Regions from separate parts of the Rhizobium sp. TH2 genome, predicted to be linked through region 1. Evidence: riboswitches for the same ligand, from Rfam matches in the RefSeq annotation. Region 1 holds a riboswitch; each other region holds the start of a gene.
The links. Region 1 has a riboswitch for cobalamin ahead of IHQ71_RS13950 (CbtB-domain containing protein). Riboswitches for the same ligand answer to the same signal wherever they lie in the genome.
Positions count from the first base shown of each region.

Region 2: linked by a shared signal. The riboswitch ahead of IHQ71_RS04100 (aromatic ring-hydroxylating dioxygenase subunit alpha) and the one ahead of IHQ71_RS13950 (CbtB-domain containing protein) in region 1 are both predicted to bind cobalamin.
Region 3: linked by a shared signal. The riboswitch ahead of bluB (5,6-dimethylbenzimidazole synthase) and the one ahead of IHQ71_RS13950 (CbtB-domain containing protein) in region 1 are both predicted to bind cobalamin.

Region 1 is NZ_CP062231.1:2,783,493-2,787,444, forward strand. It holds gene cobW (cobalamin biosynthesis protein CobW) at 1-714, opposite strand, end outside; gene cobU (bifunctional adenosylcobinamide kinase/adenosylcobinamide-phosphate guanylyltransferase) at 719-1,255, opposite strand; gene IHQ71_RS13945 (CbtA family protein) at 1,255-1,989, opposite strand; gene IHQ71_RS13950 (CbtB-domain containing protein) at 2,002-2,193, opposite strand; cobalamin riboswitch at 2,237-2,609, opposite strand; gene IHQ71_RS13955 (peptidoglycan-binding protein) at 2,729-3,952, opposite strand, start outside.
Region 2 is NZ_CP062231.1:819,846-823,797, reverse strand. It holds gene IHQ71_RS04110 (diaminopropionate ammonia-lyase) at 1-688, opposite strand, end outside; gene IHQ71_RS04105 (Lrp/AsnC family transcriptional regulator) at 867-1,277, shown strand; cobalamin riboswitch at 1,360-1,563, shown strand; gene IHQ71_RS04100 (aromatic ring-hydroxylating dioxygenase subunit alpha) at 1,682-2,929, shown strand; gene IHQ71_RS04095 (hybrid-cluster NAD(P)-dependent oxidoreductase) at 2,947-3,952, shown strand, end outside.
Region 3 is NZ_CP062231.1:1,030,838-1,034,789, reverse strand. It holds gene IHQ71_RS05265 (PA0069 family radical SAM protein) at 1-640, shown strand, start outside; gene IHQ71_RS05260 (ribonuclease HII) at 835-1,488, shown strand; cobalamin riboswitch at 1,539-1,714, shown strand; gene bluB (5,6-dimethylbenzimidazole synthase) at 1,756-2,490, shown strand; gene IHQ71_RS05250 (F0F1 ATP synthase subunit B) at 2,747-3,241, opposite strand; gene IHQ71_RS05245 (F0F1 ATP synthase subunit B) at 3,256-3,858, opposite strand; gene IHQ71_RS05240 (F0F1 ATP synthase subunit C) at 3,944-3,952, opposite strand, start outside.

The DNA of each region.
Region 1 (3,952 bases):
ATGGGACTTGCGCAGTTCGATATGGTCTTCGGTGCCGACCCCGAGGCCGAGCAGCACCGAGGCCGGCAGGTCGCCATTGCGCGCCTCGATCATCCGCGGTTTGCGCGAAATGGCATTGGAGACAATGTCGCGGACGGACTGCAGCCCAGCGGCATCGAGCAGGTCGGCCTTGTTGAGCACGATCAGGTCGGCGGCTGTCAGCTGGTCCTCGAACAGTTCCTCGATCGGGCTCTCATGGTCGAGACCCTGGTCTTCGACCCGCTGGGCGTCGAGCGCATCGTGGTCATCGGCGAAACGGCCGGCGGCGACTGCGGCGCTGTCTACCACCGTGATCACGCCATCGACGGTCACGGCCGTCTTGATGCCCGGCCAGTTGAAGGCGGCGACCAGCGGCTGCGGCAGTGCGAGGCCCGATGTCTCGATGATGATGTGGTCGGGTCTGACGTCACGCGCCAGCAGCTTTTCCATCGTCGGAATGAAGTCATCGGCAACCGTGCAGCAGATGCAGCCATTGTTGAGCTCGATAATGTCGTCCTCGGTGCAGGCTTCAGCGCCGCAGCCCTTCAGCACGTCGCCATCGACGCCGAGATCGCCGAATTCGTTGATGATCAGCGCGATCTTCTTGCCATTGGCATTCATCAGCATGTTTCGGATCATCGTCGTCTTGCCCGCGCCGAGAAAGCCGGTGATCACCGTGGCCGGTATCTTCTGCATTGCTTCAACCCTTCATCTTGAGCGGCAGACCGGCCGCCACGAAATACACTTCGGCGGCAGCGGCCGCGATCGACTGATGAAGCCGTCCGGCATGATCGCGGAATTCCCGCGCCATGCGGTTGTCAGGCACGATGCCCAGCCCCACCTCATTGGAAACCAGGACGAGCGTCGCCTTGGTGTTCGATGTGAAATCCGCCAGCCGGGCGAATTCCTCCGCCATCTCGCGCTCATCCATCATCAGGTTGGTGACCCAGAGCGTCAGGCAGTCGACCAGTATCACATTACCCGGATGGTCGAGCGCTTCGAGCCGATCGATCAGCGCCACGGGCTCCTCATGCGTCTGCCAGCCATCGCCGCGATCGGACCTGTGTTTGGCGATGCGCTCGCGCATCTCGTCATCCCAGGCCCGGCCGGTGGCGATGTAATGGCGCAAAAGGCCGGTCTCCGCGACCAGCCTTTCCGCGAAAGCCGATTTGCCGGATCGTGCCCCGCCCAGCACCAGGACGGCACCGGGTGGAGCGCGAGGGTCAAGACCCTTCATCAGGCCGTCTTCAGCCAGCGATCGTTGATCGCGCCCATGATCAGGCCGAGCATGAGCCAGAAGAACAGCCCGGCCGAAAGCGTTGCCACGGCGAACTCGGCAGCAAGGATCGCCGGTACATTCGTCGTCTCATCAGCCGCCTGCGGCGCACCGATGACATGCGGCACGATGAGCAGCACGACACCGAGCGCCTTCGCCCAGGGCTCCTTGCGCAGGATGATCAGGTAGAGCCCGATCGCGGATGCGACGACGGTCCCGACCCACCACATCTGGCGGTCGAAGAGATCGGCGGCGGGGAAACCCGGAAGCTCCGGCGGCAGCCCCATCGACGGCAGCAGATGGAAGGAAAGCCAGGCGGCGGCGCCCCAGAGCGCACCGGTGGCGAGCGTGACGGTCCGGCCGGTGAGCAGGCTCACGGCCAGCATCACGAGCGCGAAACCCGCACCGGTGACCAGATCGGCCATCAGCGTGCCGGTCGTGCGGCCGACGCCGAACAGCATGCCGCCCTCTTCCTCGGCACCGGCAGCAGCCGTTGCTTCGTGCTCGTGGGCGTGGGCCTTGCTGACCAGCGTGAGGTTCAGGCCGGTCGTGTGGTCATGCTTTTCGGCGGGCGCGTTTTCGTATTTCTCCGCTTCGAGAATCAGCGGAACGACCTTCGCCTGCTGCGCCACCGTCTGGAGCGCACCAGCGAGCAATCCGGCCACAAGCGCAGCCAGAAGATATTTGACGATCATTTGATGGCCCCTTTAGTGGCAGGGAAAGCCGTTGGCGTGGCGAACGTCGTGTGCGGTGTCATGCAACACGGACGAATGCGCAAAGCCGGCGCCGAAGATCAGGAACGAGCCGAGAAGCAGGGCGAGAATGCCCGCAACGAGACGATCCGAAACCGGGATGGCCGAAACCGAGGTAGACCGGGTAGAAACTGCGGAATGCGCCATAACAACCTCCGTGCTGCTGGCAAGAATAAGCCTTTTTGGCGCGAATGCGCCCGTTTTGTCTGGCAGGTCTCCTGGCTCACGGGTCCAGGCCCATGCCGAAGCATGAGCCAACGCATCTTCCTCGCCTTCCCGAAGGTTCTGCCTCTGCGCGTGGGGGACGATTCGTAGATGGGAGGCGTCCCGCCCCGTGTTGCCGCATAGGCCCTTCAGTGGCTTTGAAGCACTCTCTCCGCCGTCCGCCCAGGCAACATTGCCTTGGTCACGTCAGGCTTTGAAAACACTCCTGGAATTTGCTTGTCCGCTCTACAGTCGCGGGGTCGGCCGGGATGAAAACGCCCTGATTGGGTCCATTCTTCCCATTCCCTTTTGATCCCTTGGGCTTATGCCCGCTGGGAACCAAACAGGCTGGAATCTAGAAGGTCCATGCACCCGAGTCAATCGGCATATCGACATCCGCCTGTCGCGAATGCGCCAGCATCTCCGAAACAAGAACGGGGCGCCAAGGCGCCCCGTTCAAAGTATGTATCGATACCGCTCAGCAACGGCGCCGTTTGCGGCAGCCGCCGTTGAACCTGATCTTGACCTTTACGCGGTTGTTGTACCGCGCCCTGTTGCGGAAGGGCTTGACCACGACCACAGCGGCGGGGCGTCTGACCACAACGCGCGGCCGGACCACGACCCATTCGGTACGCGGGCGCACACGACGGATCACAACGGGAGCAGCGGTCGCCAGCCAGGTCGCATAGGACGCGGCCGAAGCAACGCGAATCCCGTCGATCTGGTCTTCCGAGAGATAGCCGGTGACCGGTGCGCCGTTGTCCTGTTGCCAGGAGGCGATCGCATCACGGGTGCGCGGACCGAACGAACCGTCGGTGCCCTGCGTGTCGTAACCGAGCGCGCTTAGCCGGCCCTGCATTTCGTGACGCTGCTCGCGGTCGAGCACGGACGCTTCGATATCCTCGGAACCTTCGGTGTACTGGGCCTGCTGCTGTTGCTGATCCTGGTTCTGCGCCTGGTCCGGCTGCTGGGTGAGCCCGCCCTGCTTCTTCGCCATGCTGTTCTGCCGATCGGCGGCTGCCGAATCGTCATCCTGCGTGTTGGCCGTGTCCTGCGCCTGATCGTCTGCCGGCTGGGACTGGTCGTCCTCGGCGGCCTGATCGTCGGGCTGCTGCTTGTTGTTCTTGCGGTTGCCGGCGACATTGGCCTTGTTGGTCGCATCGTTCTGCGTGTCGTCGCCCTCGGCAATCGTCGGATCGGGCTGTTCGGCGGCCGTCAGCTGCACGACGCGGGCTTGGGCGATGGCCGCGAACTTGCCGTTCGGATAGGCCCTCAGATAGGCCTCGTATTCGTTCACCGTGTTGCCGTCCGAAGCGGCCTTCCACAGTGCATATTCCTGTTCCCAGTCAGCGCCGGCGGCGGGCTTCTCTTCCGTCTGCGCGGTCTCGGTCGCGGCATTGTCGTCCGCAGCGTCGGTCTGGGCCTGGTCCTGGGCGTCCGGCTGGGTGTCTGCCTGGTCCTGTGCCTCGGCCTGCTGGTCCTCGGCCTGGTCGTCCTGCGCGGGCTCGACCTTCTTGGAGGTGACCTCGACGGACTCTTCGGCCGGCGCATTCGCCTTCGCGACAAGATTCTCGATACGGGTCTTGGCGACCTTGGCGAACTTGCCGTTGGGGAATTGCTTCAGGTATTTCTCGTAATCCGCCTGCTTGCCTGTCTTGGAGACCTGGCGCCACAGCTCGACATCCTTGGCCGCATCGGCGGT
Region 2 (3,952 bases), 2.0 Mb from region 1:
GGACGAAGACATGGGTCGGCGGTTCCGGCAGCGCGCGCAGCGCCTCGCGGACGATCGCCGTATAGCCTTGCATGACAAGGCCGGGAATGCGCTCATAGCCGGGCCAGGACGTGTCGGAGACGATGGTCCAACCCTTCTCCCCGGCGATGCGTGCCGCCTCGCGCACCGAATCGTCATAGGTCCCACTGACCCGGATCATCTCCGCGCCGAAGCGGGCGATCGCCGCGACGCGCTCGTCGCTCACCCCGCCATGCACGAAGATCGCGGCGCGGGCGCCGACCAGTTGCGCGCCCTGCGCCACCGAACGGCCGTGATTGCCGTCGGTCGCGCAGGCAAAGGTCATGGTGGCGGAGATGGCTTTGACTTCAGGTGTGGAGAGTTCGGAGACATCGACCGTCCGGCCAAGCCTCCGGCCCGCCTCTTCGAGCACCAGCCGGATCACCGCATAGGAACCGCCCAAGGCCTTGAAGCTGCCGAGCCCCAGCCGTTGGCCCTCATCCTTGATGTGGATCGAGGCGATGCCGATGCTTGCAGCCAGGGCCGGCAACGAGAGCAGCGGCGTCTCGGCGTGATTGTCGCGGAAGCCGAGATAGCGTTCCACCTCCCGAGCGGAAGCGAGGCCGAGGGTTTCGGCATCCTCCGCTGTTAGCGGTTGGCGGTATTCGGGATTGGTGTTGCGCAGGAACATGATGGCCCTCATCGGTTGCTGCATGAACATTATTGCAATCGTGGTGAGATTTGCGCTCTATATTGCTCTGAGCCTTGCAAGTTTGTTTCGTTGGAGCCCGGTTTTGCGCAAGTCCGATCAGCCTGTTGCCCTCGATGAATTCGACCGGAAGATCCTCGCGATTCTGCAGGCGGATAACATGACGCCGCAGCGGACGATCGGCGAGGCAGTCAATCTATCGGCGCCGGCCGTGCAGCGCCGCATCAAACGGTTGACCGAAGCGGGCGTGATCCAGGCCAACGTCGCCGTCCTTGATCCCGAGGCCGTCGGCCAGCCGATCACCATCTTCGTCGAGGTCGAAGTGTTCAGCGAAACGGCCGAGCAGATCGAGAGCGTCAAGTGGGAATTCGCCGGAACGCCCGAAATCCAGCAATGCTATTACGTGACCGGAGAAGCCGATTTCATCCTCGTCATCGTCGTCCCCACCATGGCCGATTACGAGGCGCTCACCCGCCGGCTGTTCTTCGGCAACAAAAATGTGAAGCGATTCCGGACCTTCGTGGCGATGGACCGGGTCAAAGTCGGCCTCGCCGTACCGCTCGATCGCTGAGCTTTTCCAGAGCAAAATGATTATGTTTTCACGACGCCATCGCGATGTCGCAAATGATGACGCCATGTCGCAACGACTATGGTCTTATCAGGACACTTGAGGTGCCGATCGGGTCAAACCGGTTGGAGAATTGGGAAGCCGGTTAAATTCCGGCGCTGCCCCCGCAACGGTATTGGAACGTAAATTGTGACGGGAGTCCACTGGGCCGAATGGCCTGGGAAGGAGTCACAAAGTCCGTGAGGACAGTTCCAGAGCCCGGAAACCAGCCTCGGGATTTTGAACTCGACTGATCGCGGTGGGCGGTCAAGAGGCGGATCGCCATGCTCGCCGGATTTCCGTGCGTGCAAGCGACCTTCCCTCCATGTCCACCATGCCCAGTCCTTGGAAACCGACGAGGACCGACCATGGATATCCGTTCCGACATGCTCACGCGGCTCAGGAATCGCAAACCCGGCTACAGCCTGGACCAGCCCTTCTATATCGACCCGGATTTCCACAAGGTCGACATGGAGACCATCTGGTATCGCGACTGGCTGTTCATCGGGCACGATTGCGAAATCCCCAATCCGGGCAACTATTTCACGGTGCAGGTCGGCGACTATCCCGTCGTCATCGTGCGTGGCACCGATGGCAGGATCAACGCCTTGCACAATTCCTGCCGTCATCGCGGCTCCAGGGTGTGCAATACCGAGCGCGGCAATGCGGTCAAGCTCGTCTGCCCCTATCACCAGTGGACCTATGATCTCGACGGCTCGCTGCTCTTCGCGCGCCAAATGGGCGACGATTTCAATCCCGCCGGCTTCAGCCTGAAGCCCGTCGCCTGCGAGAGCGCCGGCGGCTATATCTTCATCTGTCTCGCCGATGAGCCGATGGATTTCGCGCCATTCAAGAAAATGATGGAGCCCTATTTCCTGCCGCACCGGCTGCGCGACGCCAAGATCGCCTATGAGAGCACGATCATCGAAAAGGGCAACTGGAAGCTAGTCTGGGAAAACAATCGCGAATGCTACCATTGCGCCGGCAACCATCCCGAACTCTGCAAGACTTTCCCCGAAGCGCCCACGGTGACCGGCGTCAATGGCGCCAAGGACGATCCGGAGATCGTCGCGCATTGGGAAAAGTGCGAGGCGATCGGCCTGCCGAGCGAGTTCATTATCGATGAGGCTGGGCAGTTCCGCACCACCCGCGTGCCGCTGCTGCGCGAGGCGATCAGCTACACGCTCTCGGGCCGCAAAGCTGTGCAGATGCGGCTCTCCGACAACGTCAACATGGACCGTATCGGCTCGCTGCTGCTCTATCACTATCCCACGACCTGGAACCACATATTGAGCGACCACGCGATCACCTTCCGTGTGATCCCGCTCAGCGCCACCGAAACCGCCGTCACCACCAAATGGCTGGTCCACAAGGATGCCGTCGAGGGCATCGACTACCGGCTCGACGAACTAATCCACGTCTGGACCGAGACCAACGACCAGGACCGCCAGATCGTCGAGGAAAATGCCCGCGGCATCCACTCGCCGGCCTATCAGCCGGGCCCCTATTCCGAGATGCACGAGGGCGGCGTGATCCAGTTCGTCGATTGGTATTCCCGCTTCATCGAAGAGCGGCTTTCCGGCGTGCGCAGGCCTGCGCTGCGAAACGTCGCCTGATCGGGGGGCGCACGACGATGAACATTATGCTGACGGGCACGACGCCCTCTGCCCTGCCGCTGGACCAGATGATGCCGTGGAACTCGGCACGCCAGATGCTGGTCTGCACCAGCGTCACGGACGAAGCACTTGACGTAAAGACCTTCACCTTCGCGGTCGAGGGTGGCGGCTGGTTCCGCTACATGCCGGGGCAGTTCATCACCGTCGAGTTGCGCGCCAAGGGTGGTGATCTCCACCGCACCTACACGGTCTCGTCCTCGCCCTCGCGGCCCTATTCGATCGCGATCACCATCAAGGCCCAGCCGGCAAGCATCGGCACGCGCTGGATGTTCGAGAATGTAACGGCGGGCAGCCGGCTTCGTGCCTATGGACCGAGCGGTCACTTCACGCTGGCCCGCAACCCGGCACGGAAATACCTCTTCATCTCGGCCGGTTCCGGCATCACGCCCATGATGTCGATGCTGCGCTGGCTCGCCGATTGCGATCCGGGTGCCGATGTTGCCTTCCTCAACTCGGCGCGACGGCCGGAAGAGATCATCTTCCGTGACGAGCTCGAAATGCTCGCCCGGCGCATGCCGAACCTGTCGCTCGGCTTCCTGCCCGAAGGCCGCTCCGCAGCCGCCCCCTGGGGCGGTCTGATGGGTCGTATCGATCGCTACAAGTTCGCCCTGCTGGTCCCGGATTTCATGGACCGAGAGATCTTCTGCTGCGGCCCCGATCCTTTCATGAAGGCGGTGAGCACCATTGCCCGGGCCGAAGGCTTCGACATGGGCCACTATCATCAGGAAAGCTTTGGCGCGACATCGATCGCCGAGAGCGTGCACAAGCAGGCTAACGAGGTCGTGGCAACGGGCAAGGTGGCGGGCCTGACGGTCAGCTTTCTTGGATCGAACGAGCAAGCCGTGTGCGAGCCCGGTCAGACCATTCTCGAAACCGCGCGGACGGCAGGCGTCCGCATCCCGGCGGCCTGTGAATCCGGCATCTGCGGCACCTGCAAGGTTCTCAAACGCGCCGGAGACGTGG
Region 3 (3,952 bases), 1.8 Mb from region 1:
GATCATGCGCCAGATCCTCGAAGTGCTGGCGGCTGCCAATCATCCGGTGGCAATCGTGACGAAGTCGGCGCTGATCATGCGGGATATCGATATCCTCGCCAAGATGGCGGAGAAGGGGCTGGCGAGGGCCGCGCTCTCGGTCACCACCATGGACCGGAAGCTCGCACGGCTGATGGAACCGAGGGCATCGACGCCGACCAAACGGCTCGAAGCGATCAAGGCGATGAGCGAAGCGGGCATTCCGACCGCCGTTATGGCGTCGCCGATGATCCCGGCACTCAACGACCATGAGCTTGAGCGCATCCTCGATGCAGGCGCTGCTGCTGGTGCGAAAGAGGCGAGCTATGTGCTGCTGCGTCTGCCACTGGAAGTGAGCCCGCTGTTCCGCGACTGGCTGCTGCGCCATTATCCGGATCGCTACAGGCACGTGATGAGCCTGGTGCGCTCGATGCGCGGCGGAAAGGACTATGACGCCGAATTCGGCAAGCGGATGAAGGGCACGGGTCCCTATGCCTGGCAGATCAGCCGCCGTTTCGAACTCGCCGCCAAGAAATACGGACTGACCCGGCGCACGATTGGGCTCAATAGCGATCTCTTCGTGCCGCCGAGCGGCCATGGCGTGCAGCTCTCGCTGCTCTGAATTTGGCATCAACGCTTTCCAGCCGGGGTCTGGCATCCCCGCCCGCTTGGGTTCCGGCTGGGAATACATGATGGGAGCACTCCGCCAGTGCTCCTGTCATGACGAGCATGTTGTAACAACATGCTCGTGGTCCCGGTGCGCCGCCCTTGCACTGGGACTTGCAGGGAATCGGATGAATGTGCGAACTATCCCGCATGGCTCGTATGATCTCATCCGATTCCCTTCCCTTTCCCGAGGAGGAGATTGTTCCCACCTTCCGGTTTGAGAGGGGGCTGATGCGCGACGGCTTCCTGCCGGTCGCTGGGGTCGATGAAGCTGGCCGTGGCCCTCTGGCTGGGCCGGTCGTGGCGAGTGCCGTCATCCTCGACCCGCGAAAAATCCCGAAAGGCCTCAACGATTCCAAGCAATTGACCGCAGCGAGACGGGAAGAGCTTTACGAGGAAATCCTGGCGACGGCGGATGTGGCGATCTCGTCGCTGAGCGCCATCGCGATCGACCGGACAAACATACTCAAGGCGAGCCTTGAGGCGATGCGGCGAGCCGTGGCGTCACTCCCCAAGCGGGCGAAGTTCGTGCTGATCGACGGCCGCGACGTACCGCCGGGGCTCACCTGCCCCGGCAAGGCGCTGGTGAAGGGCGACGCGCGGTCCTTCTCCATCGCCGCCGCCTCGATCGTCGCCAAGGTGACGCGTGACCGAATGATGCAGGCCGCCGGGCTCACCTTCCCGCAATACGGCTTCGAGCAGCATGCCGGTTATGCGACGGAGGTGCACCGTGAAGCGATCACCAATCATGGACCATGTGCGATCCACCGCATGACCTTCAGCCCGTTCCGGCTGATACCCTGACGCGACCCTGCTTGTCGCGCATACTGCTTGCTCGCATTCGCCCAATCCAGTTACATCGTTTTTTGTCCGGTGCCTTTCGAGGAGAATCGGGAAGCCGGTCAAAAATCCGGCGCGTGCCCAACGCTGTGAGGGGGATGGTTTCGCGATATGCCACTGGGAAACCGGGAAGGCCGCGAGCGCCAGCTGAACCCAAGCCAGAAGACCGGCCGGACATGATAGCTGAGGGGCGCGGACGGTCCCTGCGGTGCCAAACCATGTGGGGGACACATGCAGGCCGAACCGTTACGCCACCTCGCTACCGCGGGACCATTTTCCGAAGCCGAACGCGCCGCCGTCTATCGCGCCATCTATTCGAGACGCGACGTGCGCAATGAATTCCTGCCTGATCCGATTCCGGACGAACTACTGCAGCGCCTACTGGCGGCGGCGCATGCGGCGCCGTCCGTCGGCTACATGCAGCCGTGGAATTTCATCGTTATCCGTGATGAGGCGCGGCGCCAAGCGGTGCACGGGATATTCCATGAAGCCAATATCGAGGCGGCCGATAAGCTGGAGGGCGAGCAGAAGCTCAAATATATGAGCCTGAAGCTCGAAGGCATTCTCAAGGCGCCACTCAATATCTGCATCACCTGCGACCGCAAGCGCGGCGGCGATTTCGTACTTGGCCGCACTCACAATCCCAGTATGGACCTCTATTCGACCGTCTGCGCGGTGCAGAACTTCTGGCTCGCGGCGCGGGCCGAAGGCGTGGGCGTCGGCTGGGTCAGCATTTTCGATCATGATCGGCTGAAACAGGAGCTCGGCATTCCCGACAGCGTCGAGATCATCGCCTATCTCTGCGTCGGCTATGTCGACCAGCTGTATTCGAAGCCGGAACTGGCCGTGAAGGGGTGGCGGGAGAAATTGCCGCTGGAGAAGCTCGTCTACCAAGAGCACTGGCCGGAGACGTCGCATGTGCTGGACTTTTATCGCGTGGTGGAATGCCGGGCGCGACCGGGATGAAGGGACGTGGCGTGCTGTTTGTTTCGGAGATAGCCACATCCGAGACGTCATGCTCGGGCTTGTCCCGAGCATCTGGTGACGCCCAATAAGGATGTTTCGTCAGTGGATTACGGCGCCGGCACCAGATCCGAGGGACAAGCCCTAGGATGACGTCGTGGGTGAGTTGGCGCCATGCCGAACACTGACCTCGGAGGCAGAAAACGAAAGGCCCCGCGCGGTGGCAGGGCCTTCAAACCATTCAACTGAAAGCTAAGCCTCAGTTCAACCTTGTCTTCACTTCGCCGACGGCGTTGTTGAAGAGCGCGGCACCGGCCTTGTCGTCGAGCTTGCTTGATATCAGCTTCTCGGCGGCGGCGATGGCGAGATCGACGGCTGCGGCGCGGACGGCGTTGACGGCTTCCGATTCAGCGTTCTTGATCTTCTGCTCGGAAAGCGCGGTACGGCGGGCGACATAATCCTCGGTCTTCTGCCTGGCCTCAGTGGCAAGGGTCGCTGCTTCGCGCTGGGCGGCGGCGACGATTTGCTCGGCTTCGGATTCGGCTTCCTTGCGCTTCTTCTGGTATTCAGCCAACAGCGCCTGGGCTTCGTCGCGCAGGCGCTTGGCCGCGTCGAGTTCGGCGGCGATCTTGGCCGCGCGCTCGTCGAGGCTCTTGGTGATCATCCTCGGCACGCCGAGATAGATTACCAGCCCGATAAAGAGGACAAGAGCGACCTGTGCCCAGATCTGGGCCCACATAGTTGCATCGAACATTGCGATCCCTCTCTTTAGGCCTTGAGCGCGCCGACAGCCGACTTGACATCCGCCTTGGTGACGGAGACGCCGGTCAGTTGTTCAACGATCTGCGCTGCGGTGTCCTCGGCGACAACCGCCACTTCGGAAAGCGCCCTGTTCTTGATTTCATTGATGCTGACTTCGGCATCGGCAATCTTCTTCGAAATATCCGCATCCAGCTTTGTTCGCTCGGCGGCTGCCTCGGCTTTGGCCTTCTCGCGGGCTTCGGCAGCGATCGCATTGCCCTTGGCACGGGCCTCGGCGAGCTCCTGTTCGTATTTCGCGATAGCGGCGTCCGCCTCGTCCTTCATGCGGGTCGCTTCGGCGAGATCAGAGGCGATTCGGCTTTCGCGCGTCTCGATGATGCCGGACAGGCGCGGCGTAATGTGCTTGGCGACCAGATAATAGAAGATGCCAAATGTGATCGCGAGCCAGAGGATCTGCGACGGAAAATGGGACGGATCGAACGGCGGGAAAGCTTCGTGTTCAACTTCGTGAACAGCAGTCGTCGTTGTATTATGCGCGTCACTTGTCGCGGGCGCTGCTGCATCCGTGGCAGCCGTGGCTGACAGAGCATATGCTGTCGTCACAAACATTCCAACCTCCAGGCCAAGAGGGCCGGTATCAAAAACGGATCACGGGGCAATGAGCCCCGCAACGCTTATGCTTTGTCGCAGCCGATCAGCCGAA